Regions from separate parts of the Streptococcus sp. 9.1 genome, predicted to be linked through region 2. Evidence: predicted binding sites of a transcription regulator. Region 2 holds the regulator's gene; each other region holds the start of a gene.
The links. Region 2 encodes HrcA, which represses chaperone genes, less so after heat shock. Its sites were predicted from a motif close to TTAGCACTCNNNNNNNNNGAGTGCTAA; they were not measured.
Positions count from the first base shown of each region.

Region 1 (10,714 bases), on a different contig from region 2:
ATATTATCCTAAACAAGAATGATTCTAGAAAAGCAGAACACAAAAAGAAAAGGCCAGAAAAGTTCCAGCCTTCACAAACAATGTATACATACTTAATGAATATCTTACAAAACCTTACTCAAGAAATCCTTAGTACGATCTTCCTTAGTATTGTCGAAAATCTCTTGTGGTGTACCTTCTTCGACAATAACACCGCCATCCATAAAGATAACACGATCAGCCACCTCATAAGCAAAGCCCATTTCGTGGGTAACAATTGCCATTGTCATCCCTGATTTAGCAAGGTCCTGCATAACTGCAAGAACTTCACCAACCATTTCTGGATCAAGGGCTGATGTTGGTTCGTCAAACAAGAGAACGTCTGGATCCATAGCCAAACCACGTGCGATTGCAATACGTTGTTGCTGACCACCAGATAGACTTGTTGGGTAGGCATCTGCCTTATCTTTCAAGCCAACCTTTTCTAAAAGTTCCATAGCTTTCGCGTCTGCATCAGCTTTTGAAACACCCTTGGTTTTAATCGGTGACAAGGTGATATTTTCCTTAACTGTCATGTTAGGGAAGAGGTTAAACTGTTGGAAAACCATTCCCATTTTTTCACGCATTTTGAAAATATCGTTATTCTTATCTGTAATATCCACACCTTCAAAAGAAATAACGCCTTTTGTAGGTTTCTCAAGCAAGTTCATTGAGCGTAGGAAGGTTGATTTTCCTGATCCTGAAGGACCAATGATAACCACTACTTCACCCTTTTTAATATCTAGATCAATCCCTTTGAGAACTTCATTCTTACCAAAATACTTGTGAAGATTTTTAATCTCAATAATTGTTTCTGCCATTATTTACGTCCCTCCCCAAGTCGTTGTTCCATTTGTTTCAAGAGTGCCGTCATAGCTGTTGTTACAATCAAATAATAGAAGGCTGCGAACAAGAGCGGCGTCAAAGTCAAGTAGGTCGTTGTTGCAACAGTTTGTGCACCATTCCACAATTCCATAACCCCGATAGTTTGTAAGAGCGAACTATCCTTGATAATAGTGACAAACTCGTTACCTAAGGCAGGCAAGATATTTTTAATAGCTTGAGGCAAGACCACATAACGCATGGTATTCCATGGACGGATACCAAGTGAGTAGGCTGCTTCAATCTGACCTTTAGGAATAGACTCGATACCTGCACGTACGCTCTCAGAAATATAAGCACCACTGTTCAAAGAAAGGACGATAATACCCGGAACGATACGTGACAAATCAAGGTTTAAAATCCCAAACTGCACAGTTGGAAGGTTCATGTGGATGAGGTTAAAAGCAATCATAATCTGCACAACCATAGGAGTCCCACGGAAAACCCAAACATAAAGGCTTACTAGCCATTCCAAAGGTTTGATTCCAGAACGCTTGGCCAAGGATACCAAAACCCCGAGGATGGTTCCGAAGAAGACCACGCAGACCGAAATCATAATTGTTACTAAGACACCATAGTTAAAGTAAGACCAAAACTGCGGTAGAAATGAAAAATTCATCTAGATACTCCTTACTAATATTCTTCAATATTATATCAGAAGACTGTATAAAAATAAAGTATTTTCTTATAAATGCGATATTTCAGTATAAAAACTAAGTTATAGACATCGCTATCAAATCTCTCAAGCAAGACACCTCAAGTCCTCCTAAGATGACATCTTCCCAAAAGGTTTGTCAATGATTTCAAATACTGCCTATTTTGGTAACCCATACAAGCATTACCCGATGCTTTCATCCTGATAAAAATGCCTGAAACTATCGAGTTTCAGGCATTTTGAATTTTTGGAACCTTGTAAAGTCCCCAAATGATTTATTAGTAAAGCAAATCGTAGATTTCCATTGAAATCAAGTCGATGCTATCAAATGAATAAGATTCACGTGCTTCAACGTCACGCAATGTGAAAACTGGACCATTTTCAGGATCGTTGCTAAATGATACTTCGGCAACAACCACTCCTTCACGTTCAAAATTACGTTTCAAATTACCACCATCAGCCGCCATCATTTCAAGACGGTTAATGATTCTCACCAAATGTGATTCCATGTTATTTCTCCTATTAATTGTGTATTTCTTACTTATTTTATCACACTTATGGGAAAAATGGGGGAATTTTAAATATTTTTCAAGGAATTGTACATAATGGCCTTGATAGAATGCATACGATTCTCAGCTTCTTGGAAGATGATATCACTGTATTTTTGGAAGACTTGATCTGTGATTTCTAACTCTGCCAAACCATATTTGTCATAGATTTCTTTCCCAATTTGGGTATCGAGATCATGAAAGGCTGGGAGACAATGCATAACGATAACATCTGGATTTTCTGTCTTGGCTAGTAGGTCTGCATTAATTTGATAAGGCAAGAGTAAATCAATACGAGATTTAAAATCTACCTCTTCACCCATAGATACCCAGACATCCGTATAAAGCATATCCACTCCCTCGACCTCTGAAATATCATCTGTAATGGTTAAGTCGGCACCATTATTATGTTTCTGAGCTAAGGCTACAATCTCATCTTCGGGTTGCAGCACCTCTGGGGCAATAATCTTGACATTAACGCCTAAAATAGCCGAAGTGACCAAAAGTGAGTTGGCCATATTATTTCTACCATCTCCAATATAGGCGATGGTCAAGTCTTCCAAACTACCGAAGTGTTCCTTCAAAGTCATGAAATCCGCAATCATTTGAGTTGGATGCCAGGTATCCGTCAAACCATTCCAGACCGGAACTCCTGAGTACTTGGCCAAATCTTCAACATCTTCTTGTTTAAAACCACGGTACTCGATTCCATCAAACATAGATCCCAGAACCTTGGCTGTATCAACTACAGATTCCTTCTTACCTAACTGAATGTCTCCAGCACCAAGGTAGGTCACATTCATACCTAGGTCCTGACCGGCCACTGTAAAAGCTGAGCGAGTTCTGGTAGATGTTTTTTCAAAAATCAAGGCAATATTTAAACCATCTAAATATTTATGCGGAATTTTTTCCTTTTTTAACTGTTTAAATTTTATAGATAAATCAATTAACTCCTCGAGTTCTTGCTTGGTAAAGTCGATTTCTTTCAAAAAGGATTTAGCTTGTGTCATAGGTATCTCTCTTTCGTTCTGAATAATATAAAAACATTATATAATATTTATACATTATAAACAAGTGATTTTGAATTAAAATTCAACATTAGCACTCCTGCCAAGAGAGTGCCAATTCTAGATGCTTTTTACTTGCAATCTATCTCCCGCATGCTATAATGGAGTCATAGATTTGACCTTTTTTGACCAAGAATATTTTCAAAAAAGGTCTTTCCCAATTCAGATAGAAAAGAGGTACTGATATGCTCTGTCAAAACTGTAACCTTAATGAAGCTAGTATTCATTTGTATACCAATGTAAATGGTAATCAGCAACAAGTTGACCTCTGTCAAAATTGTTATAAAATCATGAAATCTGACCCAGAGAACCCCCTTAATCAATTCAATCAAACTGGAGGTTCCAACTTCTTCGATGATTTCTTCAGCGACCTAAATAACTTCCGTTCTTCTAACGGTGATCTTCCCAATACACCTCCAACACAAGAAGGTGGTAACCGAGGAAACGGTGGCAATACACAAGGGCCAGGCCGCCCAGGAGGACCACGCCAACAAGCTCCTCAACAGCCACAAGGTCTTCTTGAAGAGTTCGGCATTAACATCACTGACATCGCTCGTCGTGGAGACATCGATCCAGTCATTGGTCGTGACGAGGAAATCATTCGTGTCATCGAAATTCTTAACCGCCGTACCAAGAACAATCCCGTCCTCATCGGTGAACCCGGTGTCGGTAAGACTGCTGTCGTTGAAGGACTAGCTCAAAAAATTGTAGACGGTAGCGTGCCACAAAAACTCCAAGGCAAACAAGTCATCCGTCTTGATGTGGTCAGTCTGGTTCAAGGGACTGGTATCCGTGGCCAATTTGAAGAACGCATGCAAAAACTCATGGAAGAAATTCGTCAACGTCAGGATGTTATCCTATTTATTGATGAAATCCATGAAATTGTGGGAGCTGGTAATGCTGGTGATGGCAATATGGATGCTGGAAACATCCTAAAACCTGCCCTTGCTCGTGGAGAACTTCAACTGGTCGGAGCAACAACACTCAACGAATACCGCATCATCGAAAAAGATGCTGCCCTAGAGCGTCGTATGCAACCAGTTAAGGTTGACGAACCAACGGTTGAGGAAACCATCACTATTTTGCGTGGGATTCAGCCTAAATATCAAGACTACCACCACGTCAAATATACGGACGAAGCGATTACTGCAGCTGCAGAATTGTCCAACCGCTACATTCAAGACCGTTTCTTGCCAGACAAGGCCATCGACCTTCTCGATGAAGCAGGTTCTAAGATGAACTTGACCCTCAACTTTGTTGATCCTAAAGATATCGACAAACGTTTGATTGAGGCTGAAAACCTCAAGGCTCAAGCTACTCGTGACGAAGACTTTGAAAAAGCTGCCTATTTCCGTGATCAAATTGCCAAATACAAGGAAATGCAAAAACAAACCATCAAAGACCAAGATATGCCTGTCATCACAGAAAAACATATCGAAGCCATTGTGGAACAAAAAACCAATATTCCTGTCGGTGATTTGAAAGAAAAAGAACAATCACAACTTCTTAGTCTTGCTGATGATCTTAAATCACATGTTATCGGACAAGATGCCGCAGTTGATAAGATTGCCAAAGCCATCCGTCGTAATCGTGTTGGATTGGGTGCACCAAATCGCCCAATTGGTAGCTTCCTCTTCGTAGGTCCTACAGGAGTCGGTAAAACTGAACTCTCTAAACAATTGGCGATTGAACTCTTTGGTTCAGCTGACAGTATGATTCGTTTCGACATGTCAGAATACATGGAAAAACACGCCGTTGCCAAATTAGTCGGTGCCCCTCCAGGATATGTCGGTTACGACGAAGCTGGTCAGTTAACTGAAAAAGTCCGCCGTAATCCTTATTCACTCATTCTTCTAGATGAGGTTGAAAAAGCTCACCCAGACGTTCTTCACATGTTCCTCCAAGTTCTTGACGACGGTCGCTTGACTGATGGTCAAGGGCGAACTGTAAGTTTCAAGGATACCATCATCATCATGACTTCAAATGCTGGTACAGGTAAAGTAGAAGCTAGCGTTGGCTTTGGAGCTGCCCGTGAAAATCGTACCAATTCTGTGCTTAACCAGCTTGGAGATTTCTTCAGCCCTGAATTCATGAACCGTTTTGACGGTATTATCGAATTCTCTGCCCTTAGCAAGGAAAATCTCCTCACTATCGTGGACCTCATGCTTGATAATGTCAACCAACGCTTGGCTAATAACGGTATCCACCTCAGTGTAACTGAGAAAGTTAAGGAAAAATTGGTTGACCTTGGTTACGATCCTAAGATGGGTGCTCGACCACTACGTCGTACCATCCAAGATCATATTGAAGACGCTATTACTGACTTCTACCTTGAAAATCCAAACGAAAAAGATCTCAAGGCAGTCATGACTTCAAAAGGCCACATCACCATTAAGTCTGCTAAAAAAGCCGAAAAAACTGCTCAGAAAGCTGAGACAGCAAAAGAAACTGATTAAATAAAGAAACCAAGTCGCAATGGCTTGGTTTCTTTATCTTTTCATTTCCTATTTTCAAATTTATCCCTAATTCTGCCTAAATCAATAGGAAAATGAGCAAAATTTTAGTATAATATAGGCAAATAAACGTAAGGAGCAACTCATGAATCCAACATTTGGTGACAAGGTTGAGGGAGCTCATTATCAAACACGTTACGGTGTTTATGCTGTGATTCCTAACCAAGAAAAGACAAAGATTATTTTAGTCCAGGCTCCTAACGGAGCTTGGTTTCTCCCAGGTGGAGAGATCGAAGCAGGCGAGGATCACTATAGCGCATTAGAACGCGAGTTAATTGAAGAACTTGGGTTTACAGCCACTTTAGGCCAGTACTATGGCCAGGCTGATGAATACTTCTATTCAAGCCACCGTGACACTTACTATTACAATCCAGCCTATATTTATGAAGTTGTAGATTTTTCAAAAATTGGCAAACCTCTCGAAGATTTCAATAACCTGGCCTGGTTTCCAATTGACGAAGCCATTGCTAAACTTAAACGTGGCAGTCATAAATGGGGAATCGAACAATGGAAAGAAACTAACACAACAACTGGCAAATCCTAGGAGGAAACTATGAAACTCATTAATACGACCCGTACACACCAAGAACTTGTTCAAAACCAACTTGACAACACGGATGCCTTTCTCGTAGAGACCTACTCTGCTGGGAATACTGATGTTGTCTTTACACAAGCACCTAAGCATTATGAACTCTTGATTTCAAATAAACACCGTGCTGTTAAAGACAATGAATTAGAAGTTATCCGTGAATTCTTCCTCAAACGAAAAATCGACAAAGATATCGTTTTGATGGACAAACTTAGAACAGTACACACTGACAAATTGATTGAGATCTCATTCCCAACAACTGTATAAGACAAAACAAGCAATGGCTAATACCACTGCTTGTTTTTTTGTATGTTACAAAGCTTTCGAAGCTTGATCCAGAACTTCCATAACCTGACGACTATGTTCCAACTGCTTGGCAACACTGTCAAAATCCTTGGTCGCCACCATCTTTTCAAAAGCCACAAATTCATCATGCATACGATGTTGTGGACTATTAAGATTGACAACTCTCTCTTTCTGACCATTAAGAGTGACTCCAATTTCAGGAAGAGTGTTGGTTGCACCAAAAATAGTAATAGCTCCCTTATCCCCTTGAATAGTTGAACGAATCTCCGCACTACAGTCTTTAGCTCCAATGGCAACAGCCTTAAAGTTACCATAGTCCAAAACTAGAATTCCTGACGTATCCACTCCTCGCTCCACATTAGGTAGATATTCCACACGATTAGGCTTACCAAAAAGGCCAACAAGAAGGTGAATATTATAGATATTAAGATCTCTAAGTGCTCCCCCACCCATTTCAGAGTTGAAGACAGGAGCAATTTCCCCATGTTTGAAGGCATCGTAACGTGATGAATATTGGGAATAATTGATATTCACAATCTTAATATCCCCAATATCAGACAAGGCTTCCTTAATCGCTGTAAAATTAGCCAGATATTGATTGGTAATAGCCTCCATCAAGAGAAGCTTTTTTTCTTGAGCAAGCTTAGCTAGCTCTTCAAACTCTTCTAAATGAAGGGTGAAGGGTTTCTCACAGATAACATACTTTCCGGCCAAAAGTGCTTTCTTAGCATAGTCATAGTGGGTATGATTGGGCGTTCCGACATAAATCGTATCAACTTCTGGATTAGACAAAATTAACTCATAATCACTAGTCGCCTGAGATAAGCCATATTGTTTAGCTAGGGCTTCTGCCTTATCGAGCGATCGTGGTGTCGATAAGATAGCTTCAAGCTCGATGCCCTCAATAGTTGTTAACACAGGAAGAACCTCTGTCACAATCATTCCTGTCCCTAATAATGCAAGTTTCATCAACTTACCTCCTTAATTTCTAATCTCTTTTTACAATGAACCAAGACTATGGACAAACGCATGTGTGTTAAATTCTTCTTTAGTTACTTGAATGAAGCTCATTTTTTTCCTTCCTAAAATAAATAAAGTAAATGACGAGTGAGATAAAGAGCAAGATGGCAAGTACTACCACTAATGGTATTCGAATCGGACGGATATTAAACAACAAATCTCCACTAACTGCATAAACAATCGAGACTGGCGTCACTCCAATAAGGGTTGCCAAAATCCTCGTCCTTGTGGGTAAATTCATCTGAACACAAGCATAATTGACCAGAGCTGATGGTATAAAAGGAATAGAGAAGGCTAAAGAAATCCCAATAAAACGATGCTTAAAGTTTTCAATATAGTTTAGGAATTTCTCCATACGTTTGGACTTCTCTGGCTTTTCAAGTCTTCTAAGAATTTCAAAACTAGTCAAATTTCCAAAAGTATTACCAATAATATTCATCGGAATCGCAAGCAAAGGGCCATAGAGTAGCCCAACAAAAATACAAAAAATAGAACTTGAAACTCCAGGAATAGCTGATGACAGAATCATAAGACTAATAAGGATAAGTGCATTTTGGAAATTAGCCTGCTTAAAAACTTCTCTTAAAAAGGCTTGATCATGCTTAGCGTTGATCCATTCCTTGATTAAGGGGATGAAGTTATTTAAAAGAGGCCATAAGAACACCAGTATTAAACCTGCTATCCCTATAAAAAATAGTCTTTTTTTGGTCATTACATCTCCACAATTTTAATCACTCCTTTTATTATAACAAAAAAATGCCTTCATTGATTTAGAAAGGCATTTTTTACTGTGATTACTTGTTAATCAAATTTGCTTGTGACTTGTTTTCCAAGGCACCATTTTTAAAGTTAAGGGTAAGGCTACCTGTTTCACCCTTCTTAGCGACAAGGTTTGATGACCAAAGAGCCTGTGTCATTGTTGCATCTGAAGAGACAGCGATTGAATAAACATCCGGTGTGCCAAGCGTCTTGACAGCATCATCATAGCTAGTTCCATTTTTGAGGTTTTCATACATCTTCAGTGTGATTTTGGGATCACGGACGTAAGAAAAGTTTGAAATTGACTTAACGACAGTGCTATTGTTAAAGAGTTTCGCTGTAACCACAACATTGTCATACTGCCAATTATAAACATCAAGCTTAGCATCTCCTGCTTGCTCTTGACCAGTTGATGAGGGTTCACCAAACCAGCCCTTCAAGCTATCAAGATTTGAGCCTCCTGAGAATTCTTGAGAAGCATTTGCCATGGTGATTTTATCAAAGTTCTGGCGAACATTCCCATGCTTAACAGTTAAAATCTTTGAAGCCTCATTATCCAGAGATCCCTTCGACTCAGTTTTAGACGAAGATTTTCCACAAGCAGCTAGAGTAAAAAGTGAGAGACCTAAAACGGTCAAAGACAAAAGTTTTTTCATAATAAATTCCTATATACACAAATAAAAGGCTGACGCCTCAAGTATTTATGGAGCCGGTGGGAGTCGAACCCACGTCCAAACACCTGCCAACATATTCGTCTACAACCATAGGTTATGTCTTTCATTTAACAGATAGACGACACATAACTCAAGCCTTCTATCTGCGAGCCTATAAATCTCTTTTCAACCAGCTAGGCAATGGTCAAACGTAGCTTATAAATCAATAAAACCTCTAAACAAACATAAGCAATCTGCTAGAAGTCACGCGAGCAGGTGTTTAGGCTGCTACAGCGTAAGAATTAGTATTTTTTGCAGTTATATTTAACTGAGCGTTTACGTCGCCACACGAGTCGCAGAATATGCCTCATAATGCCTGTCGAATCCGTAACGACCCCAATATGAGATACTGAGTATTATATCAAATTCTTTAATAAATTGCAAAAGATTAGCCAAACTGTCTCCCCCCAATAAATCCACTATAGAGACGCTAATACAGTAGTCAACTTTGATTTTAGGATAAGCTAGTAACCATCCATCTGTATGTTTGCCTTTTTCCTTTCAACACTAAAAGATTTTACATAATAATTTCACTAAAACTTAGCAAGAAAAAAACGTTGAGCGAACAAATCATTCAACGTTTTTCTTTTTGCACCCTAAGGGAATCGAACCCCTATCTCAAGAACCGGAATCTTACGTGATATCCATTACACTAAGGGTGCTAACAGTATACTATTATAGCATACTCTAAAATAGAAAAAAAGACATGTTTCCATGCCTCTTTTTTATCTTACAATTCGATATCTCCGAAAAGATCCGCCATTGAGAATCCAGATTGAGTTTCTGGAAGTTCGTAGTCACGTTTTTCTTGACGTTTTGGACGACGTGGACGTGATTGACGTTTTTCGTTGTTTTCGCCTTCAGCGTTAGCTGGACGTTCTTCAAGAGCTTTGATAGAAAGTGATACACGTTCTGCATCAGCGTTTACTTCAAGAACTTTAACAGTAACGTCTTGACCTACTGAAAGAACATCTTTTGGATTTTCAACACGTTTGTGTGAAATTTGAGAGATGTGAACAAGTCCATCGATACCTGGCAATACTTCAACGAAAGCACCGAAGTCAGTCAAGCGTTTAACTTTACCTTCGATAACATCACCAGCAGCAAGTTTTTGTTCAACGCCATCCCATGGTCCAGGTGTTGTTGCTTTAAGTGAAAGTGATACACGTCCTGCTTCTTCGTCGATAGCAAGAACTTTTACTTCAACTTCATCACCTACAGATACAACTGATTTAGGTGAAACGTTACGTTCGTGAGACAATTCAGTCACGTGAACAAGTCCGTCAACACCACCAAGGTCGATGAAAGCACCGAAGCTTGTCAAACGAGCAACTTTACCAGTTACGATTGAACCAACTTCAAGTTTAGAGAAGACTTCTTTACGAGCTTCTGCAGCTTCAGCTTCAACAACTTCACGACGTGAAAGGATGAAACGGTTTTCAGCTGGATCAACTTCTTTAATTTTAGCGTCAAATTCTTGACCTACAAATTGTTCAGTGTTACGAACAAAACGAGTATCGATCATTGAAGCTGGAATAAATCCACGAAGACCTTCAAATTCAACTGAAAGTCCGCCTTTAACAGCGCGTGTTCCTTTAACAGTAACAACTTCTTCTTCACGACCAACAAGTTTATCCCAAGCTT
Region 1 is NZ_JACLQS010000001.1:325,711-336,424, forward strand. It holds gene H7T93_RS01525 (amino acid ABC transporter ATP-binding protein) at 105-839, opposite strand; gene H7T93_RS01530 (amino acid ABC transporter permease) at 839-1,519, opposite strand; gene H7T93_RS01535 (DUF1797 family protein) at 1,834-2,064, opposite strand; gene argF (ornithine carbamoyltransferase) at 2,133-3,113, opposite strand; gene H7T93_RS01545 (ATP-dependent Clp protease ATP-binding subunit) at 3,356-5,626, shown strand; gene H7T93_RS01550 (NUDIX hydrolase) at 5,769-6,227, shown strand; gene H7T93_RS01555 (DUF1827 family protein) at 6,237-6,539, shown strand; gene H7T93_RS01560 (Gfo/Idh/MocA family protein) at 6,585-7,547, opposite strand; gene H7T93_RS01565 (TVP38/TMEM64 family protein) at 7,627-8,310, opposite strand; gene H7T93_RS01570 (DUF3862 domain-containing protein) at 8,393-9,013, opposite strand; RNA gene ssrA (transfer-messenger RNA) at 9,059-9,408, opposite strand; tRNA gene H7T93_RS01580 (tRNA-Arg) at 9,661-9,732, opposite strand; gene rpsA (30S ribosomal protein S1) at 9,801-10,714, opposite strand, start outside.
Region 1: a site for HrcA is predicted at 3,202-3,228, ahead of H7T93_RS01545 (ATP-dependent Clp protease ATP-binding subunit). Genes of this name have one in related genera too.

Region 2 (10,714 bases):
GAGAAAAAAGATGCAAATTTCATAAAAAATAGCATTTTTAATCAAAATATGCTAAAATTATACAAAATAAAATGATGGAGGCTTCTCATGAAAGCGATTATTACAGTTGTAGGTAAGGACAAAGCAGGTATTGTTGCGGGTGTTGCGACTAAGGTGGCAGAACTTGGCTTGAATATTGATGATATTTCTCAAACAGTTCTTGATGAATTCTTTACCATGATGGCGGTTGTATCATCGGAAGACAAACAAGATTTTACACACCTACGTGCTGAATTGGAAGCCTTTGGTGAGTCATTGAACGTTAAAATCAACATCCAAAGTTCAGCAATTTTTGATGCTATGCACAACTTGTAAGATAGGAGTAGCTTAAAATGGATATTAAACAGGTCACAGAAACCATTGCCATGATTGAGGAGCAGAACTTTGATGTTCGTACCATTACCATGGGGATTTCACTCCTAGACTGTATCGATTCAGATATCGATAAGGCGGCGGAAAAAGTCTATAACAAGATTGTATCTAAGGCTAAGAATTTGGTAGCTGTTGGTGACGAAATTGCAGCTGAACTTGGTATTCCGATTGTTAATAAACGTGTGTCTGTTACTCCGATCTCAATCATCGGTGCGGCAACAGATGCAACAGACTATGTACCTTTTGCGAAGGCATTAGACCGAGCAGCTAAGGAAATCGGCGTTAACTTTATTGGTGGTTTCTCTGCACTCGTTCAAAAGGGCTATCAAAAAGGTGATGAGATTCTTATTAATTCTATTCCACGTGCGCTTGCAGAGACTGATTTTGTCTGCTCATCTGTCAACATTGGTTCAACAAAGACTGGTATTAACATGACAGCAGTACGTGACATGGGACGTATCATCAAAGAGGCTTCTGAGGCAGATCCAATGGGCCCAGGTAAATTGGTGGTCTTTGCTAATGCGGTTGAAGATAATCCATTTATGGCGGGTGCCTTCCATGGTGTTGGTGAGGCTGATGTTGTAATCAATGTTGGGGTTTCAGGTCCTGGTGTTGTGCAACGTGCAGTTGAGAAAGTTCCAGGCGAAAGTTTCGATGTTCTAGCTGAAACAGTTAAGAAGACCGCCTTCAAAATCACACGTGTTGGTCAGTTAGTTGGTCAAATGGCCAGCGAACGTCTTGGTGTCGAGTTTGGTATTGTAGATTTGTCTCTTGCGCCAACACCAGCAGTTGGTGATTCAGTAGCCCGTGTACTTGAAGCGATGGGTCTTGAAGTTGTTGGTACGCATGGTACTACTGCAGCTCTAGCCCTTCTTAACGACCAAGTTAAAAAAGGTGGTATTATGGCATGTAACCAAGTTGGTGGTTTGTCAGGTGCCTTTATTCCAGTTTCTGAAGATGAAGGTATGATTGCTGCGGTTCAATCTGGTCATATCAACCTTGAAAAATTGGAAGCCATGACAGCTATCTGTTCTGTTGGTCTAGACATGATTGCTATTCCTGCTGATACGCCAGATACAACAATCGCGGCCATGATTGCTGACGAAGCAGCTATCGGTGTCATTAACCAGAAAACAACAGCTGTTCGTATCATTCCTTATGGTAAGGAAGGTGACATGTTGGAACTTGGAGGTCTTCTTGGTTATGCACCAGTAATGAAAGTAAACAAGGCTTCATCGGCTGATTTCATTGCGCGTGGTGGTCAAATCCCAGCTCCTGTTCACAGCTTTAAAAACTAAGCGGATGATAAATGCTTTGCCAATTGGTAAGGCATTTTCTGATGGTCTCGTTGGCTAGATAGTCGAGGGGATTTGTGCTATAATGAATTCAAAAAATGACGGAAAGAAGGGGTGCTATGAGTAAGGTTAAGTTGTATATTGCGAGACACGGCAAAACGATGTTTAACACCATTGGTCGTGCACAAGGTTGGTCTGATAGCCCTTTGACCCCGTTCGGTGAAGAAGGTATTCGTGAATTGGGGGTAGGTCTGAAAGCAGCAGGTATCCCTTTCAAGGCTGCATATTCTAGTGATTCAGGTCGAACGATTCAAACTATGGATATCATTTTACGTGAGACGGGTTTAGAAACTATTCCTTATAAACGTGACAAACGTATTCGTGAGTGGTGTTTTGGTAGTTTAGATGGTGGCTATGACGGTGAACTTTTCTACGGTGTGCTACCGAGAACAGATGCTTTTCAAGGTAAGGATTTGCATGAGGTAACTTATCCTGAGCTTGCACAAGGTATCCTTGATGTGGATACGGCTGGTTGGGCAGAGCCTTGGGAAGTGCTCAGAAAACGTATTTTAGAGGGGTTCACAGCTATTGCAGAAAATCTTGAGAAGTCTGGTGGCGGTAATGCTATTGTCGTTAGTCACGGTATGACCATTGCAACCTTTGCTTGGTTAATTGATCCTTCTGTCGAGCATCCTTCATTGGACAACGGTTCGGTCACTGTTGTTGCTTATGAAAATGGTAAATTTACATTAGAAGCGCTTGGCGATATGACCTATCGTCAGGTTGGGCGAGAGATAATAGAAAAAGAAAATGGTAAAAAATAACTATCCAAGTCGCCGTCAGGCGAAAAAGCAAACCAACTGGTTTTTGGTTATCAGCAGTGTCTTGATTGCAGTTCTTTTAGTTGCAGCAGGACTTTATTCAGTATTTGGTGTCAGCCGTACAGTCCAACAAACCAATGGATCGTCAGTAACAAAAAGTAGTAAACAAGCTACCGATGCGACTCAAAGCAAGGATACAAAGGGACTACCTGATGTATCGCCTAAAGACTGGCAATTGCTTTTGGTAAATCGAGATAATAAGTCTAAAGAACTTAACCCTGAGATTGCTGACGTTGATGGTGTTTCTGTAGATGCAAGAATTGCTAAGAACGTTAAGGAGTTTTTAGCGGCTGCTCAAGAAATTGATCCAAGTTATCACTTGATATCAGGTTATCGTAGTGTTGCTTATCAGACAGAACTTTATAACAGTTATGTTCAGCAGGAAATGGCTGCTGACCCAAGTTTGACGGAGTCTCAGGCGGAGAAAAAGGTTCAAACCTATTCACAACCACCAGGAGCGAGTGAACACCAAACAGGTCTTGCGATTGATATGAGTACTGTAGATAGCTTAAATGAAGCAGATCCAGATACAGTAGCTAAAGTCAAAGAGTTGGCGCCGAAATATGGCTTTGTTCTTCGTTTTCCAGATGGTAAAACATCGTCAACGGGTGTAGGCTACGAGGATTGGCATTTCCGCTATGTTGGTAAAGAGTCGGCAGAGTATATGACTGAACATAATCTTACTTTGGAGGAATATTTGGCATTATTAAAGGAGAAAGCTAAGTGAGACGACGTTTTAAACTAAAAGCCTTCATTACCTTAGTTGTTGTTTTTGCTTTAGGTATTCTCTTACCTTTGATTCTTCATGCCTCTACAGATGATAATGCTCGTGCGGTAAAGGTTGCTTACACACAGCAAGAATTTATTGAGACCTTAGCTCCAACAGCTCAAAAGATGTCTAAAAACTATGGTGTACCTGCGTCTATTCTCCTTAGTCAAGCTGCATATGAGTCAAATTATGGTAGCAGTCTTTTATCTGTTAAATATCATAACATCTACAGTCTCCCTGCTCAGCCAGGTCAAGAACGTATTCGTTTAAAGGATAGTATCTACAGTAAAGGGAAATGGCAATACCAAAAGGTGGATTTTGCAGTTTTTAAGGATTGGTCAAGTTCTATGATGACTTATTTAGAAGAACTTCGCCAAGGAACATGGGGCGAGTCGACCTATAAAGAGGTAGCAGGAACGACTAGTTATAAAGTTGCGGCAGAAAAACTACAAGCTGCGGGTTTTAGCAGTGATCCAGATTATGCCAAACACCTCATATCTATTATTGAGACCTATCATTTGTCAAAATATGATTGATAAGATTAGAGTGCCTCTGAGGTGCTCTTTTTTTGCTTTTCTAGGTCTTAAGATGTATTTTTAGCACTCTTATTATAAGAGTGCTAATTTTTTGGTTTTTTGGGTTGACATGTTCAAGTTTAGGTGTATAATAGAATCATAAGTTAGCAGTCGATGTGTTAGAGTGCTAATAAATAGAAATGAGGTGACATCGTGATTACGCAAAGGCAAAACACTATTTTGAATTTGATAGTTGAGATGTTCACTCGTACACATGAACCGGTTGGTTCTAAAGCATTACAAGAATCAATTGATTCGAGTTCAGCGACCATTCGTAATGACATGGCCAAGCTTGAAAAAATGGGCTATCTTGAAAAAGCTCATACTTCTAGTGGGCGTATGCCAAGCCGAGCAGGTTTCCAGTATTTCGTCGCTAATTCTTTGAATCTTGATACGATTGATGAACAAGATGTTTATCAAGTGGTCAAGGCCTTTGATTTTGAAGCCTTTAAACTTGAAGATATCTTGGATGCAGCGGCGAAGCTGCTGGCAGAAATGACAGGATGTACAGCAGTGATTCAAGATGTGGAACCGACACGACAACGTCTGACTGGATTTGACATTGTTCATCTATCCAATCACGACGCTTTAGCGGTTCTTACTCTAGATGAATCTAAGCCTGTGACAGTTCAATTTGCTATTCCAAAAAATTTCTTGTCTAGTGATTTGGAAATTCTTCATAAGCTTGTTCAAGAACGTTTTTTAGGAAACACTGTCTTAGAGATCCATTACCGATTGAGAACTGAGATTCCTCAGATTGTGCAAAAGTATTTCAAGATAACAGATAATGTTCTAGATTTGTTTGATTATATCTTTTCACAACTTTTTAAGGAATTGATTTTCATCGAAGGTAAGGTTGCATCACTGACTTATGCCGACTTAAAAACCTATCAATTTTTGGACAATCCACAACATGTGGCACTTGAGCTTCGATCAGCTATCTCCGATGATGAAGTGACCAAGATTTCGGTTGCAGAATCAACTGAAGAAGCGCTTGAAAATGTCACAGTTATGAGTCATAAATTCCTAATTCCTTATCGTGGGATGGCACTCATGCATGTGATTGGTCCAGTTGAAATGGATTATCGTCGCATGGTTAGTTTGGTCAATGTTATTAGTAGAGTTTTGGTTATGAAGTTGACGGATTATTACCGTTACCTCAATAGTAACCATTATGAAGTTAGCTAAAATATAACATTTAAAAAGTATAGAAAGAGGTGTATGCCTTGACTGAAGATATTAAAAAAGAAGACGTGAAAGAAGAGGAAGCTACGGAGACAACTGAAGAAGTTGTAGAGGAAGTAAGCGAACCTTCTGAACTTGAAGAAGCCCAAGCGCGTGCCGAAGAATTTGAAAACAAATACCTTCGTGCCCATGCAGAAATGCAAAACATTCAGCGACGTGCAAATGAAGAACGTCAACAATTGCAAAAGTATCGTAGCCAAGATTTGGCAAAAGCGATTTTGCCATCACTTGATAACCTTGAACGTGCTCTTGCCGTTGAGGGCTTGACTGATGATGTCAAAAAAGGTTTGGAAATGGTGCAAGAAAGTTTAGTGCATGCTCTTAAAGAGGAAGGAATTGAAGAAATTCCAGCTGATGGTGATTTCGATCATAACTTCCACATGGCAATTCAAACAATGCCTGCAGATGATGAACATCCAGCAGACACGATTGCACAAGTTTTCCAAAAAGGATATAAACTCCACGAACGCGTCTTACGCCCAGCCATGGTAGTTGTATACAACTAGGATACAAAGTCCGTAAAAGCTCACAGTAAAAATAGGAGATTGACGAAGTGTTCGATGAACACAAGGAAATCTATCTTTTTTACCCAGAGCTTAGGGCGTGTTCAACTAGGCAATTCTGACGGTTGCTGAAGCAACTCGTCAGAAAACGGCAAGCGCCATAGCGATTGCCTAGCCTCCTTACTAACTCGTCGTCAAAATAAAATCGATTTCGACTTCTTGTGTCGTAACATAATTGAAAACTTGTCCGAAATGACAGAAAACTATGAATGAAAGATAAAAAAAGCAAAATAGAAATTAAAGTAAAAAGGGGAAAAACATATGTCTAAAATCATTGGTATTGACTTAGGTACAACAAACTCAGCAGTAGCAGTTCTTGAAGGAACTGAATCAAAAATTATCGCAAACCCAGAAGGTAACCGCACAACTCCATCTGTTGTGTCATTCAAAAACGGTGAAATCATCGTTGGTGACGCTGCAAAACGTCAAGCAGTAACAAACCCAGATACAATCATCTCTATCAAATCTAAGATGGGTACTTCTGAAAAAGTTTCTGCAAACGGTAAAGAATACACACCACAAGAGATTTCAGCTATGATTCTTCAATACTTGAAAGGTTATGCTGAAGATTATCTTGGTGAAAAAGTAACTAAAGCAGTTATCACAGTTCCTGCTTACTTCAACGATGCACAACGTCAAGCAACAAAAGACGCTGGTAAAATCGCTGGTCTTGAAGTAGAACGTATCGTCAACGAACCAACAGCAGCAGCTCTTGCTTACGGTTTGGATAAGACTGATAAAGAAGAAAAAATCTTGGTATTCGACCTTGGTGGTGGTACATTCGACGTATCTATCCTTGAACTTGGTGACGGTGTCTTTGACGTGTTGGCAACTGCAGGGGATAACAAACTCGGTGGTGATGACTTTGACCAAAAAATCATCGACCACATGGTTGAAGAATTCAAGAAAGAAAATGGAATCGACTTGTCAACAGACAAGATGGCTCTTCAACGCTTGAAAGATGCAGCTGAAAAAGCTAAGAAAGACCTTTCTGGTGTTACTTCAACACAAATCAGCTTGCCATTCATCACTGCTGGTGAGGCTGGACCTCTTCACTTGGAAATGACATTGACTCGTGCGAAATTCGATGATTTGACTCGTGACCTTGTAGAACGTACGAAAACTCCAGTTCGTCAAGCCCTTTCAGATGCAGGTTTGAGCTTGTCAGATATTGACGAAGTTATCCTTGTCGGTGGTTCAACTCGTATCCCTGCCGTTGTAGAAGCTGTTAAAGCTGAAACTGGTAAAGAACCAAACAAATCAGTTAACCCTGATGAAGTAGTTGCCATGGGTGCTGCTATCCAAGGTGGTGTTATTACTGGTGATGTCAAAGACGTTGTCCTTCTTGACGTAACTCCATTGTCACTTGGTATCGAAACAATGGGTGGAGTGTTCACAAAACTTATTGACCGCAACACTACTATTCCAACATCTAAATCACAAGTCTTCTCAACTGCAGCAGACAACCAACCAGCCGTTGATATCCACGTTCTTCAAGGGGAACGCCCAATGGCAGCAGATAACAAGACTCTTGGACGCTTCCAATTGACTGATATCCCAGCTGCACCTCGTGGTATTCCACAAATCGAAGTTACTTTCGATATTGATAAGAACGGTATCGTATCTGTTAAAGCTAAAGACCTTGGAACTCAAAAAGAACAAACAATTGTCATCCAATCTAACTCTGGTTTGACAGACGAAGAAATTGAAAAGATGATGAAAGATGCTGAAGCAAATGCTGAAGCAGATGCAAAACGTAAAGAAGAAGTAGATCTTCGTAACGAAGTTGACCAAGCTATCTTTGCGACTGAAAAAACAATCAAAGAAACAGAAGGTAAAGGCTTCGACACAGAACGTGATGCTGCTCAATCAGCTCTTGATGAACTTAAGAAAGCTCAAGAATCAGGCAATCTTGATGACATGAAGGCTAAATTGGAAGCTCTTAACGAAAAAGCTCAAGCTCTTGCAGTTAAACTTTACGAACAAGCTGCAGCAGCACAACAAGCTCAAGCAGGAGCAGAAGGTGCACAAACAGCAGATAACTCAGGCGACGATGTTGTAGACGGAGAGTTTACTGAAAAGTAAGATGTAAAGTCCATTAAAACCTCACAGTAAAAATAGGAAGATTTTTCTTTTTCACCAAGAGGTTAGGGTGTGCTCAGTTCGGTAAGGTGTTGAGCTTAGCTAGTAAATGATAAAAAGAAATCCAGAGGTTGCAAACCAGCCTCTGTTTTTCGCTAAAATAAGTGAAGTGAATATAAGATATAGTTTTACTTCGTATCGTAACAAATATAAAATAGAAAGGAACAAAGAGTGTTCGTCGTTGAACACGGGCTAGGGATTAAGCCAAAAAGATAGTTGGTTTCAAGGGACTAGGTGTTCATCTTCAAAACTATTACTTTGGCTTTCTCCATTAGATGCCCTTTGTATCTAAAATTATGAACAATACCGAATATTACGATCGTCTTGGGGTATCTAAGGATGCCTCTCAAGATGAAATTAAACGTGCCTATCGTAAGATGTCTAAGAAATACCACCCAGACATTAATAAAGAACCGGGTGCGGAAGAAAAATATAAAGAGGTTCAAGAGGCCTACGAAACTTTAAGTGATGACCAAAAACGTGCAGCCTATGACCAATACGGACCAGATGGTGCGAATGGTTTTGGTGGTCAAGGAGGCTTTGGTGGCTTCGATGGTGGTGCAGGCTTTGGTGGCTTTGAGGATATCTTCTCTAGCTTCTTTGGTGGTGGTGCTACTCGTAACCCGAATGCTCCACGTCAAGGTGATGATCTTCAGTACCGTGTCAACCTAAGCTTCGAAGAGGCGATTTTTGGTGCCGAAAAAGAAGTTCACTACAATCGTGAAGCAACATGTAAGACATGTTCGGGATCTGGTGCAAAACCTGGCACAAGCCCTGTAACTTGTGGTCGCTGTCATGGTCAAGGGGTTATCAATGTCGATACGCAAACACCACTTGGTATGATGCGTCGTCAAGTAACCTGTGATGTCTGTCATGGAACAGGTCAAGAAATTAAAGAGCCATGTCAAACTTGTCACGGAACAGGACATGAAAAACAAAGCCACAAAGTATCTGTCAAGATTCCAGCAGGTGTTGAAACAGGTCAACAAATCCGTCTTGCAGGTCAAGGTGAAGCTGGTTTCAATGGTGGTCCTTATGGAGACCTCTTTGTAATCATCAATGTTAATCCAAGCGATAAGTTTACTCGTGATGGATCAACAATTTACTATACACTTAACATTTCCTTTGTCCAAGCTGCTCTTGGTGATACTGTCGAAGTACCAACAGTTCACGGAAATGTTGAGATGACCATTCCAGCAGGGACTCAAACAGGCAAAACTTTCCGTCTAAAAGGAAAGGGGGCTCCACGTCTTCGTGGAGGTTCACAAGGAGACCAACACGTTACAGTTAAGATTGTAACTCCTACGAAGCTAAACGATGCTCAAAAAGAAGCTCTCCTTGCATTTGCCAAAGCAAGTGGTGATGAAAAAATCGCACCACAGAAAAAAGGTTTCTTCAATAAAGTAAAGGATGCCTTAGAAGATTTATAAAGGAAGGACGTTGAAGGCGTCTTTTTCTTTATTTCGAAAATTGTATGGGGTCAGTTGCTAATCGACCTACTTCTTATCCTTGAAAAAATCTGATATGATAATCTTATGGTTAGATACAAAGCGACAATTTCCTATGATGGTACACTTTTCTCAGGTTTTCAAAGACAACCAAATGCACGTTCTATTCAAGAAGAACTTGAAAAGACTCTCTTACGGTTAAATAGCGGAACACCTGTCACCGTTCATGGAGCGGGTCGTACAGATGCAGGTGTTCATGCCTATGGACAAGTTATACACTTCGATTTGCCCCAGGAGCGGGATCCAGAGAAGTTACGTTTTGGTTTAGATACACAATGTCCAGATGACATTGATGTTGTTAGTATTGAACTTGTATCAGAAGAATTTCATGCACGATACAATAAACACAGTAAAACCTATGAGTTTCTAGTAGATGCAGGGCGACCTAAGAACCCCATGATGCGTAATTATGCGACCCACTATCCCTACCCTCTAAGTTTAGCACCTATGCAGAAGGCTGCTAAGGATTTGGTCGGTACACATGATTTTACAGGCTTCACAGCTTCAGGAACTTCTGTAGAAAATAAAGTACGCACAATTACTCAGGCTAGTGTATCTATCGATGAGAAAACTGGATTTTATATCTTTACTTTTTCTGGCAATGGTTTTCTCTATAAGCAAGTTAGAAATATGGTCGGTACCTTGTTGAAGATTGGCAATGGTCGCATGCCTGTTTCACAAGTTAAGACAGTGTTGGAAAGTCGTGATCGTAATCTCGCAGGACCAACGGCAGCAGGAAATGGATTATATTTGAAGGAGATAAGATATGAGTGATGAATTGATTTTAGCGATTTCAGGGAATGATATTTTTAGTGGTGGCGGACTTCATGCAGATTTAGCGACGTTTACCACTAATAAACAGCATGGATTTGTGGCTCTTACCTGTTTGACAGCTATGACTGAGAATGGTTTTGAGGTCATTCCGGTTGATACTAATGTTTTTAAACAACAACTTGACTCACTAAAAGATGTCCCATTCTCAGCAATAAAAATTGGTTTGTTGCCTAACGTTGAAATCGCAGAATTAACGTTGGATTTTGTTAAAAAACATCCTGATATTCCAATTGTCTTGGATCCCGTTTTAGTATGTAAGGAGACTCATGACGTTGAAGTTTCTCAACTACGTGATGAATTGGTTAAATTTTTCCCTTATACCACGGTTATCACTCCGAACTTACCTGAAGTCGAACTGCTTATAGATAGAAAGGTTAAGACTATTGATGACATGAAGCATGCGGCTAGCTATCTCAATGAATTAGGTGCTAAGACTGTCGTTGTCAAAGGTGGAAATCGCTTGGATGGTAATAAAGCGATAGATGTCTTTT
Region 2 is NZ_JACLQS010000010.1:50,119-60,832, forward strand. It holds gene H7T93_RS07575 (ACT domain-containing protein) at 88-354, shown strand; gene H7T93_RS07580 (PFL family protein) at 372-1,709, shown strand; gene H7T93_RS07585 (histidine phosphatase family protein) at 1,826-2,530, shown strand; gene H7T93_RS07590 (M15 family metallopeptidase) at 2,517-3,314, shown strand; gene H7T93_RS07595 (glycoside hydrolase family 73 protein) at 3,311-3,892, shown strand; gene hrcA (heat-inducible transcriptional repressor HrcA) at 4,085-5,119, shown strand; gene grpE (nucleotide exchange factor GrpE) at 5,158-5,682, shown strand; gene dnaK (molecular chaperone DnaK) at 6,001-7,824, shown strand; gene dnaJ (molecular chaperone DnaJ) at 8,178-9,311, shown strand; gene truA (tRNA pseudouridine(38-40) synthase TruA) at 9,417-10,163, shown strand; gene H7T93_RS07625 (bifunctional hydroxymethylpyrimidine kinase/phosphomethylpyrimidine kinase) at 10,156-10,714, shown strand, end outside.

Region 3 (10,714 bases), on a different contig from region 2:
TTGAGTTGCATAGTTAAAGTTACGGAAGGTTGTATCACTGGTACCACCTACACGACCTACCAGACCGCGGACAGCTCCAGTTGTTGGATCAAGTGCCACACTAGCTGACTGAGCTGTACTACCATCACTTTCTGATGTAGGGAAGAGATAAGTATTTTCGTAGGTTTGCTGCATGTTAGCTTGTGAGTTGGCATCCATCTCTGTGTAGATCTTGTAGCCATTTTTAACGATTTCATCCTCACTCAAGCCATAAGTTTTCGTAGCTTCTTCAATGACGGCATCAAAGTAAGACGGATACTTGTAGTCATCGCCAGTCCCTTGATAGGTATCATCCAGACGACTAGCCATATCAACTCCAGCCGCACTGTCGGCATCTGCCTGACTCAACTTCTTGTCATCAACCATATTTGCGAGGACAGTGTTTCGACGGTTGGTCGCATTTTTGATATTATCGATTGGGTTGTAAATTTCAGGTCCCTTAAGCATACCCGCGAGGGTCGCTGCTTCATCAACGGTTAGATTGGCAGCACTTGTCCCGAAGTATTTTTGGCTAGCATCTTCAACACCCCAAACCCCATTGCCGAAGTAGGCATTATTGAGGTACATGGTAAGGATTTCTTGCTTGCTATATTTCTTGGTTAATTCCAAAGAGAGGAAGAATTCCTTGGCCTTACGAGTGACAGTCTGTTCTTGGGTCAAGAAGGCATTTTTAGCCAACTGCTGGGTAATGGTCGAACCACCACCAAAGTGTCCCATAGATACAATGGCCAAGAGGAATCGCTTGACGTTAACACCGCTATTTTCATAGAAGGTACGGTCCTCGGTTGCTATAACAGCGTTCTCTAGGCTATCACTAATGGCATCCAGCTCCACATAAGTCCCTTTTTGCCCTGACAAAGAACCAGCTTGATTGCCTTCTTTGTCATAGATAACCGTAGTTGCTTTCAAGGCATCTTGAAGATCTGAAACATTGGTCGTCTTGGCAATATAGAAAAGGTAGGAACCTACTGTCAGAACCAGCACTGCTACCATGATAAAGAGAATTTTACCAATATGATAACGACGCCAGAAACGGCGAATAGGATTTCTTGGCGAAAGTGTAAACTTGCTCAAGAACGCCTGAACCTTACCTAAAGGTTTGGTCGTATCAATAGGTTTCTTTTGCTTAGAACGTTGATAACGTGACGTCTCTTGACTTTCCTGAGACATATCTAGGTCTTCAACGGCTTGTTCAACCTCATCAGGTTTCTTAGCGAAGAGTCCCTTTATCTTATTTTGTAAATTCTTCGATTTTTCAGCAGGCTGGGAATCCTTACCCTTTCCGCTATTTTCTTCTTTAAAAAGTTTGTTTTTTAGATTATCAAAAAATGTCATAACCCTATTATACCAAGTTTTTACAGATTCTGTCCTCTTTTAAACGTTCATGATATAATGAAACCATGACTTTACACGTAGAAATTATCAACCCCTATCCTGCAACAACTGTCAAAGACTTGCTAGAAACCAAGCTCCTCATTCCTCGTAAGATTCGTCATTTCCTACGCACGAAAAAGCACGTCCTCATCAATGGAGAGACTATCAATTGGCAGAGTCCTGTTGAAAAAGGTGATAAGATTAGCCTGACCTTTGATACAGAGGACTACCCTGAAAAAATTATCCCTATGGGAAATGCCAGTCTGGTAGAGCCTCTCTATGAGGATCAGCATCTCATCGTGGTCAATAAGCCTGAAGGAATGAAGACGCATGGTAATGAACCCACAGAAATTGCTCTACTTAACCATGTTTCGGCCTATTGTGGGCAAACCTGTTACGTCGTTCATCGACTAGACATGGAAACTAGTGGGGCTGTACTCTTCGCAAAAAATCCGTTTATCCTGCCAATTCTCAATAGACTCTTGGAAGATAAGAAGATTCAGCGTCAATACTGGGCTTTGGCTGAAGGTAAATTTCAGACCAAGGAGACTGTGTACAAAGACAAGATTGGACGCGACCGCCATGACCGTAGAAAACGAGTGGTTGATCCTAGAAAAGGGCAGGTTGCCTATACAACCATCACGCGCCTCAAAGCCTTCAAAGGAGCTAGTCTGGTCAACTGTCAACTAAAAACCGGCCGGACCCACCAAATTCGTGTGCATCTGGCCCACCATGGGCATGCCATTCTAGGGGACCCTCTTTATAGCCACCGCCCCGCATCTCGACTTATGCTCCACGCTCACACCCTTAGTTTCACCCATCCCTTAACACTCGACAAAATCACTGTTAAGGCGAACTCAGACAGTTTTGAACAAGGGTTAAGAAATCACAAATAATAGAAGTAGGCTCATTCTCAAGCATAGTGCGAAAGGATTATCCTAATGATCCTCTAGTTATGACACAGTGGAAGCTTGCAAATAAGTTGCTTTTATTGACTTCAAAAGCCTTAACCGCCTTGAATCTCCCTTTACAATATGTTATCCTTTACATATCATTTAAAATTTGAGGGGTATTTAATTTATGAATCCAGTCGATCAATGGCTAGCAATTAACGCCAAGTATTTCCCAACAGAACAAGTTCAGTACATCCGCCAACGTCTTGAGGCACTTCCTGAACAACAACTTTCAATGCTTTACTCAATCAGCTTCCAAGATCCTACGATGATGCTTGTCATCTCACTTTTTGGTGGTTCTCTTGGAATCGACCGCTTTATTTTGGGACAAGTTGGTCTTGGTGTTGGTAAACTTTTGACATGTGGTGGATGTGGTATCTGGTCAATCGTTGACTGGTTCCTTATCATGGATGCTACTCGCCAATCAAACGCTCAAAAACTCTTTGCAGTTATTGGCTAATGAAAAACTATTTTACACGCTTGTGGGCCTACCACCAGCGTTTTTTTAGATTATATCTCTTAGTTTCAGTGGCAGTTTATGGAGTCTACCTTTTACATCTTCCAACACCACTCAGTTTAATCCTAAGACCATTTGGCCTTAAAGGTTGGAGCGCAGGCCTAACACGCGCTAGTGTTAGACTCTTACACCTAGATTGGCAAGGAGCCTGGGACTATAATCCACTGATATATCCTCTAGTGGTCTATATCCTAACCTATTTCTTTCTCTTTCCCATCTTCAGTGTAAAGAAGATTATAAGGAAATAAAGTAAAGACTCCCATTGCGGTCCCCTTACACTATTGATATAATTGTAATTGTCAACATTTTTATAATCAAGATCTCTGGAGGTTATACACATGAAGCAACAAGATTGGATCGATTTTTTCCAAGCAGTTAATGGTCGTAATCCAAGTATTCAAGAAATGGCTGAAGCAGCTCAGAAAGGCGAGTTTGTCCGAGAAACTCCCAAACAAACTGTCGAAGTAACAGAAACTGTCTCACAAAAAGAGACTGTAGAAACTAAGCAAGATTCAAAGGTTGTTGAACCAGTAGAATCTGCACCATCAACAGAGGTTGTAGAAACTGCCGAAAAAGATGTTGACAGCTATGATGTTGCTGAAGAGCCACTCACTAACTCTATGGTAGATGAAGAAGAGACTTTCCAAGCAACTAACCTAGCTCAAGAAAATCAATCAAAGACCTTCCAGGAACAAGTTAAACCTGTTGTAGAAACTGCCAGTCAGACTGTTAACCAATTTGCGAATCAAACTGGTGAAACTTTCCAACAAGCAAGCAAAAATCTAAATGAAACTTGGAAGAAACAAGACAAGAAAACCCAAACAAACCTCATCATGTTAGCCGTCGCTTCCATCCCAGCTATCCTCTGGGCTCTTGGAATGATACTCTTAGGAATTGCCAGTGATAATCTTAGTGCCGGATTGATCACGGCTCTTCTCTCCGTCATCATTAATTTCCCCTTGGTTGTACTTCTTATATTACCAGCTCTTCTAAATAAAACAGATAAAAAATGGCCAATCTTTATCCTATCCTTTCTTCTAGGCTGGACATTCATCGGTTGGATCATCCTTCTTGCTGTTTCTATCAATACGAATAAGGAAGCAGAGCGCATTAGACAGCAACAAATGATGATGCAGATGTCAGGTAAACAAGGAAGTTCTGACATGTTTAACCCTTTTCACTGATTAACAATAAATAATAAAAAGAAAACCCAGAAAAAGTTTCTCGACTTTTCCTAGGTTTTTCTTTTGCTTTTTTAAACTCTTAGTAACCCATCATTCCTGGATCCATAGCTGGTGCTGCTGGAGTTTCTGGTTCAGGTTTATTGGCAACGACTGCTTCAGTTGTCAAGATAAGACTAGCTACAGAAGCGGCATTTTGGAGAGCAGAACGTGTGACCTTAACTGGATCAATGATTCCTGCTTCGACCATATCTACCCATTCACCGTTAGCAGCGTTAAAGCCTGTACCAACTGGGCTGTTCTTCAATTTATCGATGATAACTGAACCTTCATAACCAGCGTTATAAGCAATTTGACGAACTGGTTCTTCCAAGGCACGGAGGACAATGTTACGTCCTGTAGCGTCGTCACCTTCAAGATCAAGTTCAGCAACCTTAGCAATGACGTTAACTAGGGCTGTACCCCCACCTGCTACGATACCTTCTTCAACAGCGGCACGAGTAGCGTTAAGGGCATCTTCGATACGGAGTTTCATTTCTTTAAGGGCTGTTTCAGTGGCCGCACCAACCTTAACAACTGCAACCCCACCTGACAATTTAGCCAAACGTTCTTGAAGTTTTTCACGGTCAAATTCAGATGTTGTTGTTTCCAATTGAGACTTGATGAGGTTAACACGGTTAGCAATCGCTTCTGTGCTTCCTGCACCTTCAACGATAACTGTGCTATCTTTATCCACAGTTACTTTCGAAGCTTGACCAAGTGCTGCCATAGTTGCATCCTTAAGTTCAAGACCAAGATCTTCAGTAATGACAGTTGCTCCTGTCAATACGGCAATGTCTTCCAACATCGCTTTACGACGGTCACCAAAGCCAGGTGCCTTAACAGCAACGACATTGAAAGTTCCACGAATCTTGTTAAGAACAAGTGTAGGAAGAGCTTCACCATCCACATCATCAGCAATAATCAAGAGTGGACGACTTGTCTTAAGCACTTCTTCCAAGAGTGGAAGGACATCTTGGATATTTGAAATTTTCTTGTCAGTCACAAGGATAAATGGATTATCAAGGTCAGCGACCATCTTTTCATTATCAGTAACCATGTACTGAGAAAGATAACCACGGTCAAACTGCATACCTTCAACCACTTCGAGTTCAGTCTCCATACCACGTGACTCTTCAATAGTGATAACACCGTCATTACCCACACGTTCCATAGCTTCTGAAATGTATTCACCAACTTTTTCAGAACGTGATGAAACCGCTGCGACTTGGGCAATAGCTTCTTTGTTAGCAACTGGTTGTGCAATGGCTTTAAGCTCTTCCACAGCTGTAGCTACAGCTGCTTCAATCCCACGACGGATACCGATTGGATTAGCACCAGCCGTTACATTTTTTAGTCCCTCACGAACAATAGCTTGTGTCAAAACAGTGGCTGTAGTTGTTCCGTCACCAGCAATATCATTAGTTTTTGAAGCCACTTCGCTGACGAGCTTGGCACCCATATTTTCAAAGTGATCTTCGAGTTCGATTTCTTTAGCAATTGTCACACCATCATTAGTGATAAGAGGTGAGCCAAAAGCTTTTTCCAAAACCACGTTACGACCTTTAGGACCAAGCGTTACCTTAACTGTATCAGCCAAAGTATCAACACCACGGACCATTGCTGCGCGTGCATCTGATGAAAATTTAATATCTTTTGCCATAGTTACTCCTTCTTTATCTTACTTTATATCTGATTAGCATAGACCTAAGCTAGGACTGCTAAAATATCTGCTTCACGGATAATTGAAACGGAATCATCTCCGTCTTTAACATTGACACCTGCACCATTTTCAACAAGAACTTTATCGCCTGCTGCAACACTAGGTGCAATCAATTCACCAGTAAGAGTACGGATTCCTTCACCTACTGCCAAAACCTCAGCAGTCTTTGTAGCTTCATGACTAGCTCCTGCCAATACAAAGCCACTAGCTGTTTTTTCTTCTGTTTCTTCAAAACGGACAACGATACGATCACCCAATGGTTTCAATGCCATACCAATTACCTCCAAATGTTATTTGTTATTAGTAACGTGTGAAACGTTATTTTTAGCACTCATAAACCACGAGTGCTAATCTATATATTTATTTTAGCACTTGGTCAAAAATAGTCAAGAAAAAACTACCCAAAATCTGAACTTTGGATAGTTTCTTTTTTTGTTTGTTAACCGAGCACCAAGGCATCATCATTGAGGACTTGTCCACTATTTTTGTGGAAGAGGTCCATAAGTTCTGCAACAGTGAGATTTTTCTTTTCTTCACCTCGCACATCGACGACGATTTTTCCATGATAGAGCATGACCAGACGGTTCCCATATTCGATAGCATGTTCCATATTATGGGTAATCATAAGGGTTGTCAATTCTTGTTCTTCAACGATCTTACGTGTCAAATTCATGACCATATCACTTGTCTTAGGATCTAGGGCTGCTGTATGTTCATCCAAAAGCAAGATTTTGGGACGCACCAAGGTTGCCATAGCAAGTGTCAAGGCCTGACGTTGTCCACCTGACAAGAAATTAGCATCAGTCTTCATACGATTCTCAAGACCAAGACCAAGATCTACCAAGGCTTCCTTGAAGACTTGACGTTCGCTTTCAGTGATAGACTTTTTAAAAAAGCTACGTTTCTTACCACGACGATAGGCAATCGCCATATTTTCTTCGATAGAAAGGTTTGTCGCTGTCCCCATTCGAGGATCTTGGAAAACACGGCTAATGTCTTTAGAGCGCTCATCTACAGATGCTTTCTTAATAGATTGCCCCTCCAACAAGATATCCCCCTCATCAATGCTAAGAACACCAGCAATTGAATTCATCAAGGTTGATTTACCAGCACCATTTCCCCCAATAACAGAGATAAAATCTCCCTGTTCAATGTCGAGATCCAAACCACGAAGGACGTGATTTTCATTGACCGTGCCTTTTTCAAAGGTTTTATGAATCTGTTGTAAACTAAGTAAAGCCATTACTTGTCACCTCCTGGAGTCAAGGATTTGTTAGGTCTGATTTTCAGTTTTTGTCGTACTTCTGGCACATAAAGGATGATAGCAAGCAAGATGGCTGAAGCCAATTTCAACATTTGAGCATCAACGTTCATGGCAAGGATAATAACCAAGACCAAACGGTAGAGAACAGCTCCTACGACAATTGACCAGAGGCGTTTGCCAAGTGGTAGATACTTGACGATAACCTCAGCCAAGATGATTGCAGCCAAGCCATTTACGATTGTACCAGTACCCATATTCATATCCGCATAGCCATTGTTTTGAGCTAGGAGGGCACCTGATAGGGCAATCAAACCATTGGAAATCATGTAGCCAAGAATCTTCATACGGTCAACCTTGATACCATTAGCTTCACCCATGGCAAGGTTATCACCTGTTGCACGAAGAGCAAGTCCAACCTGTGTATTAAGGAGAACAACCAACATAAGTACTACCAGACTAACAAAAATCAGTCCTAATAGAATCACACCATTCAGCTTAGATAGACCAAGATCCATCACCATAGTCACCAGCGTGTTGTGGCCTGAAAGAGAGACATTGGCACTGCCAAGAACCAAAAGGTTAACTGAATAGAGCCCTGTTAAGGTAATAATCCCCGTTAAGAGTGCTGGTATCTTCATTTTCGTATGCATAAAGCCAGACACAGCTCCAGCAAGCATACCAGCTACAAAACCACCTAGAGTCGCAAAGATTGGGTTGATCCCACGGATAATCATGATAGTTGTCGTAGCAGCACCAAGAGGGAAGGCCCCCTCAGCTGTCAAATCAGCAAGGTCCAAAATACGGAAGGTAATGAAGACCCCAATTGCCATAATAGCCCAGAGAAGCCCCTGAGAAATGGCTGTTAGCACCACATTTGAAAATCCTTTTTTAGAAGACTTATTGACCTTAAGCTTAATGACACCCTTATCTTTTTTAGCAATTGGTTTGTCATCTTGTGTTGATGCTTTAGATTCCTCGTCACTAATGCTAGAAACATCAATACCAAGTTCTTTAGCCATGTCATGGTTAACCACAACATTTAGGGTTTTAGGATACTCGGCATCGACATCCTTGACCTTCTCACCTCGGAGAACACGGCCTGCCAACTTACCTGTTTGACGTCCAAGCGCTTCATAGTTGGTTCCATAAGTGAATAGGACACCTTTTTCTACACTACCAGCGTCACTACCAACAACTGGAACCTTAGTCTCTTTAGAAAGATCTACCAAGGTATTAATAGCACTAACAATAGTATTATCAGTTGGGATGAAAATCACTTCGGTTTGACTCATCAAGCTCTTGGCTGTGTCTTGGATATCATTGGTTGATGAAATTCCTTTGATAACCGTTTCAATACCAGCTTCCTTGAAGTATTTCTTGGCTTCTTCAACCTGAACTTCTGAGTTACGCTCGCTGGTCGTGTACATAATCCCAACTTTTTTAGTGTTTGGAAGGACCTTTTTCAACAACTCGACTTGTTTGTTGATTGGTGACATGTCGCTTGTCCCTGTCACATTTCCTCCAACATTGTCCATAGACTTAACCAATTTAGCTGAAACTGGATCTGTAACAGCTGTAAAGAGAATTGGCTTGTCCTTTGTCAAACTACTCAAAGACTGGGCTGCTGGGGTTGCGATAGCTAACATGACATCATTATCTTCAATAAGCGACTGAGAAATTGTCTGCAAGTTAGACTGATCTCCTTGTGCATTCTGATAATCGATTTTGATGTTCTTACCGTCGACGTAACCTTCCTCTTTGAGTTCTTCAATGAACCCTTTACGTGTCGCTGACAAGGAAGGATGTTCCACATATTGGAGCACACCGACGTGAACCAAATCTTTATTAGAAGCATTGGAACATGCTACCAAGAGGACAGCTGTAATAACAGCCATCATACTGACCAAGAATTTCTTCATCTTGTATACCTCTATTTTTTATTCTATCTATTTCCAATTTTCTTTCATCTTTTTTCCGAGACGATAGAGTCAAAAGCAAGCAAATTAGACCTTACATCGCTTCATCAGATCCTAAAGTCCGTCGTCCAAAGACCATCACCTTTTGACCTTATAAAAAGTCGGCTAGAATTCACCATTTTTTAGACATCTAAAGGTCAAAAGAAAACTAAAAATAGACCACGGTATGAAAAAACCAGTTAGGACAGGCCCAACTGGTTTTCTGCATCTTGACTAGCATAGGCTAGCTTATGTCACCGGTTAGACCTATTCATCTAATCGGCTAATCCATCACAAAATGCTTTAGCTTCATAGATACAAACTGACTGACGCTTGTATCCTGAAACACAAACGTCCTATCTAAAGAAACTAAAGTAATAAAAAGCTTTAAGATTTCCCAAATGGGTCGCTTTATTAAGCATGTGATGCCTCCGTAGTTATGATAGTCTTAAGTTTACACTATTTAGATAATTCTGTCAAATTGGAATTTACTCTCTTTTCTCTCAATTTATCACTATCACTGCAAAAGAAAAATCTCTTCCTGCTCCAGCAAGAAAAGATTTTTTAATCTTAAGCATCTTGGTCTGTTGTTAAGATAGCAAGTGTTTCAATCAAGTTATCGGCATTAACTTCAATAGTATCACCAGTTGCCTTGATTTTAACTTCGACAACACCTTCGCTAGCTTTTTTACCAACTGTCACACGGATTGGAAGTCCAATGAGGTCACTATCAGAGAATTTAGAACCGACACGCTCATTACGATCATCTGTCAAGACATCATAACCTTCAGCCATAAGAGCTGCTTCCAAACGTTCTGTCAAAGCATTGGCTTCTTCATCCTTAGTGTTAACTGTGATCAAGTGAACATCATATGGAGCCAATTCTTTAGGGAAGTTAATTCCCCATGCATAGCGGTATTGACCTTTTGGTGTCTTGTTAACAAAGAGACGTGCATGTTGTTCAATCACAGCTGACAAGATACGGCTAACACCGATACCGTAACATCCCATGATAATTGGAACAGCACGGCCATTTTCATCAAGAACGTTAGCACCCATACTTTCAGAGTAACGTGTCCCAAGTTTAAAGATATGACCAATCTCGATACCACGCGCAAACTGAAGGACACCTTGACCGTCTGGAGAAATCTCACCCTCTTTAACTTCACGAATATCCACGTATTCTGCCTTGAAGTCACGCTCTGGGTTAACTCCTGTCAAGTGGTAACCATCTTCGTTAGCTCCAACAACCGCATTAGCCACATCTTGAACCTTACGGTCCGCAACGATGCGAACATTTTCAGGAAGGTTAACTGGACCAAGAGAACCGAAGTTAGCGCCAAAGACTTGACGTGCTTCATCTTCCGTAGCTGGTTCGAGGAAATCAGCAGCAAGGTAGTTTTTCAACTTCACATCGTTAACCTGATCATTACCGACGAGAAGAGCCACTACTGGTTCATCATCAGCGATGAAAAGTAAAGTCTTGATGGTTTGTTCTTCTGGAACATTCAAGAAAGCAGCAACTTCATCAATTGACTTGCAATCTGGTGTTTCAACACGAGCCACTTCTTCTTGAGTCACAACCTTAGTCGCTGGTGTGTAGGCGTTTGTTGCCATCTCAAGGTTAGCTGCATAGCTTGACTCTGTAGAGTAGGCAATTGTATCTTCA
Region 3 is NZ_JACLQS010000002.1:68,765-79,478, reverse strand. It holds gene pbp2a (penicillin-binding protein PBP2A) at 1-1,374, opposite strand, end outside; gene H7T93_RS02545 (RluA family pseudouridine synthase) at 1,440-2,309, shown strand; gene H7T93_RS02540 (TM2 domain-containing protein) at 2,494-2,826, shown strand; gene H7T93_RS02535 (DUF2752 domain-containing protein) at 2,826-3,131, shown strand; gene H7T93_RS02530 (superinfection immunity protein) at 3,222-4,067, shown strand; gene groL (chaperonin GroEL) at 4,147-5,766, opposite strand; gene groES (co-chaperone GroES) at 5,811-6,098, opposite strand; gene H7T93_RS02515 (ABC transporter ATP-binding protein) at 6,266-7,069, opposite strand; gene H7T93_RS02510 (ABC transporter substrate binding protein) at 7,069-9,009, opposite strand; gene H7T93_RS02505 (proline--tRNA ligase) at 9,616-10,714, opposite strand, start outside.
Region 3: a site for HrcA is predicted at 6,151-6,177, ahead of groES (co-chaperone GroES). Genes of this name have one in related genera too.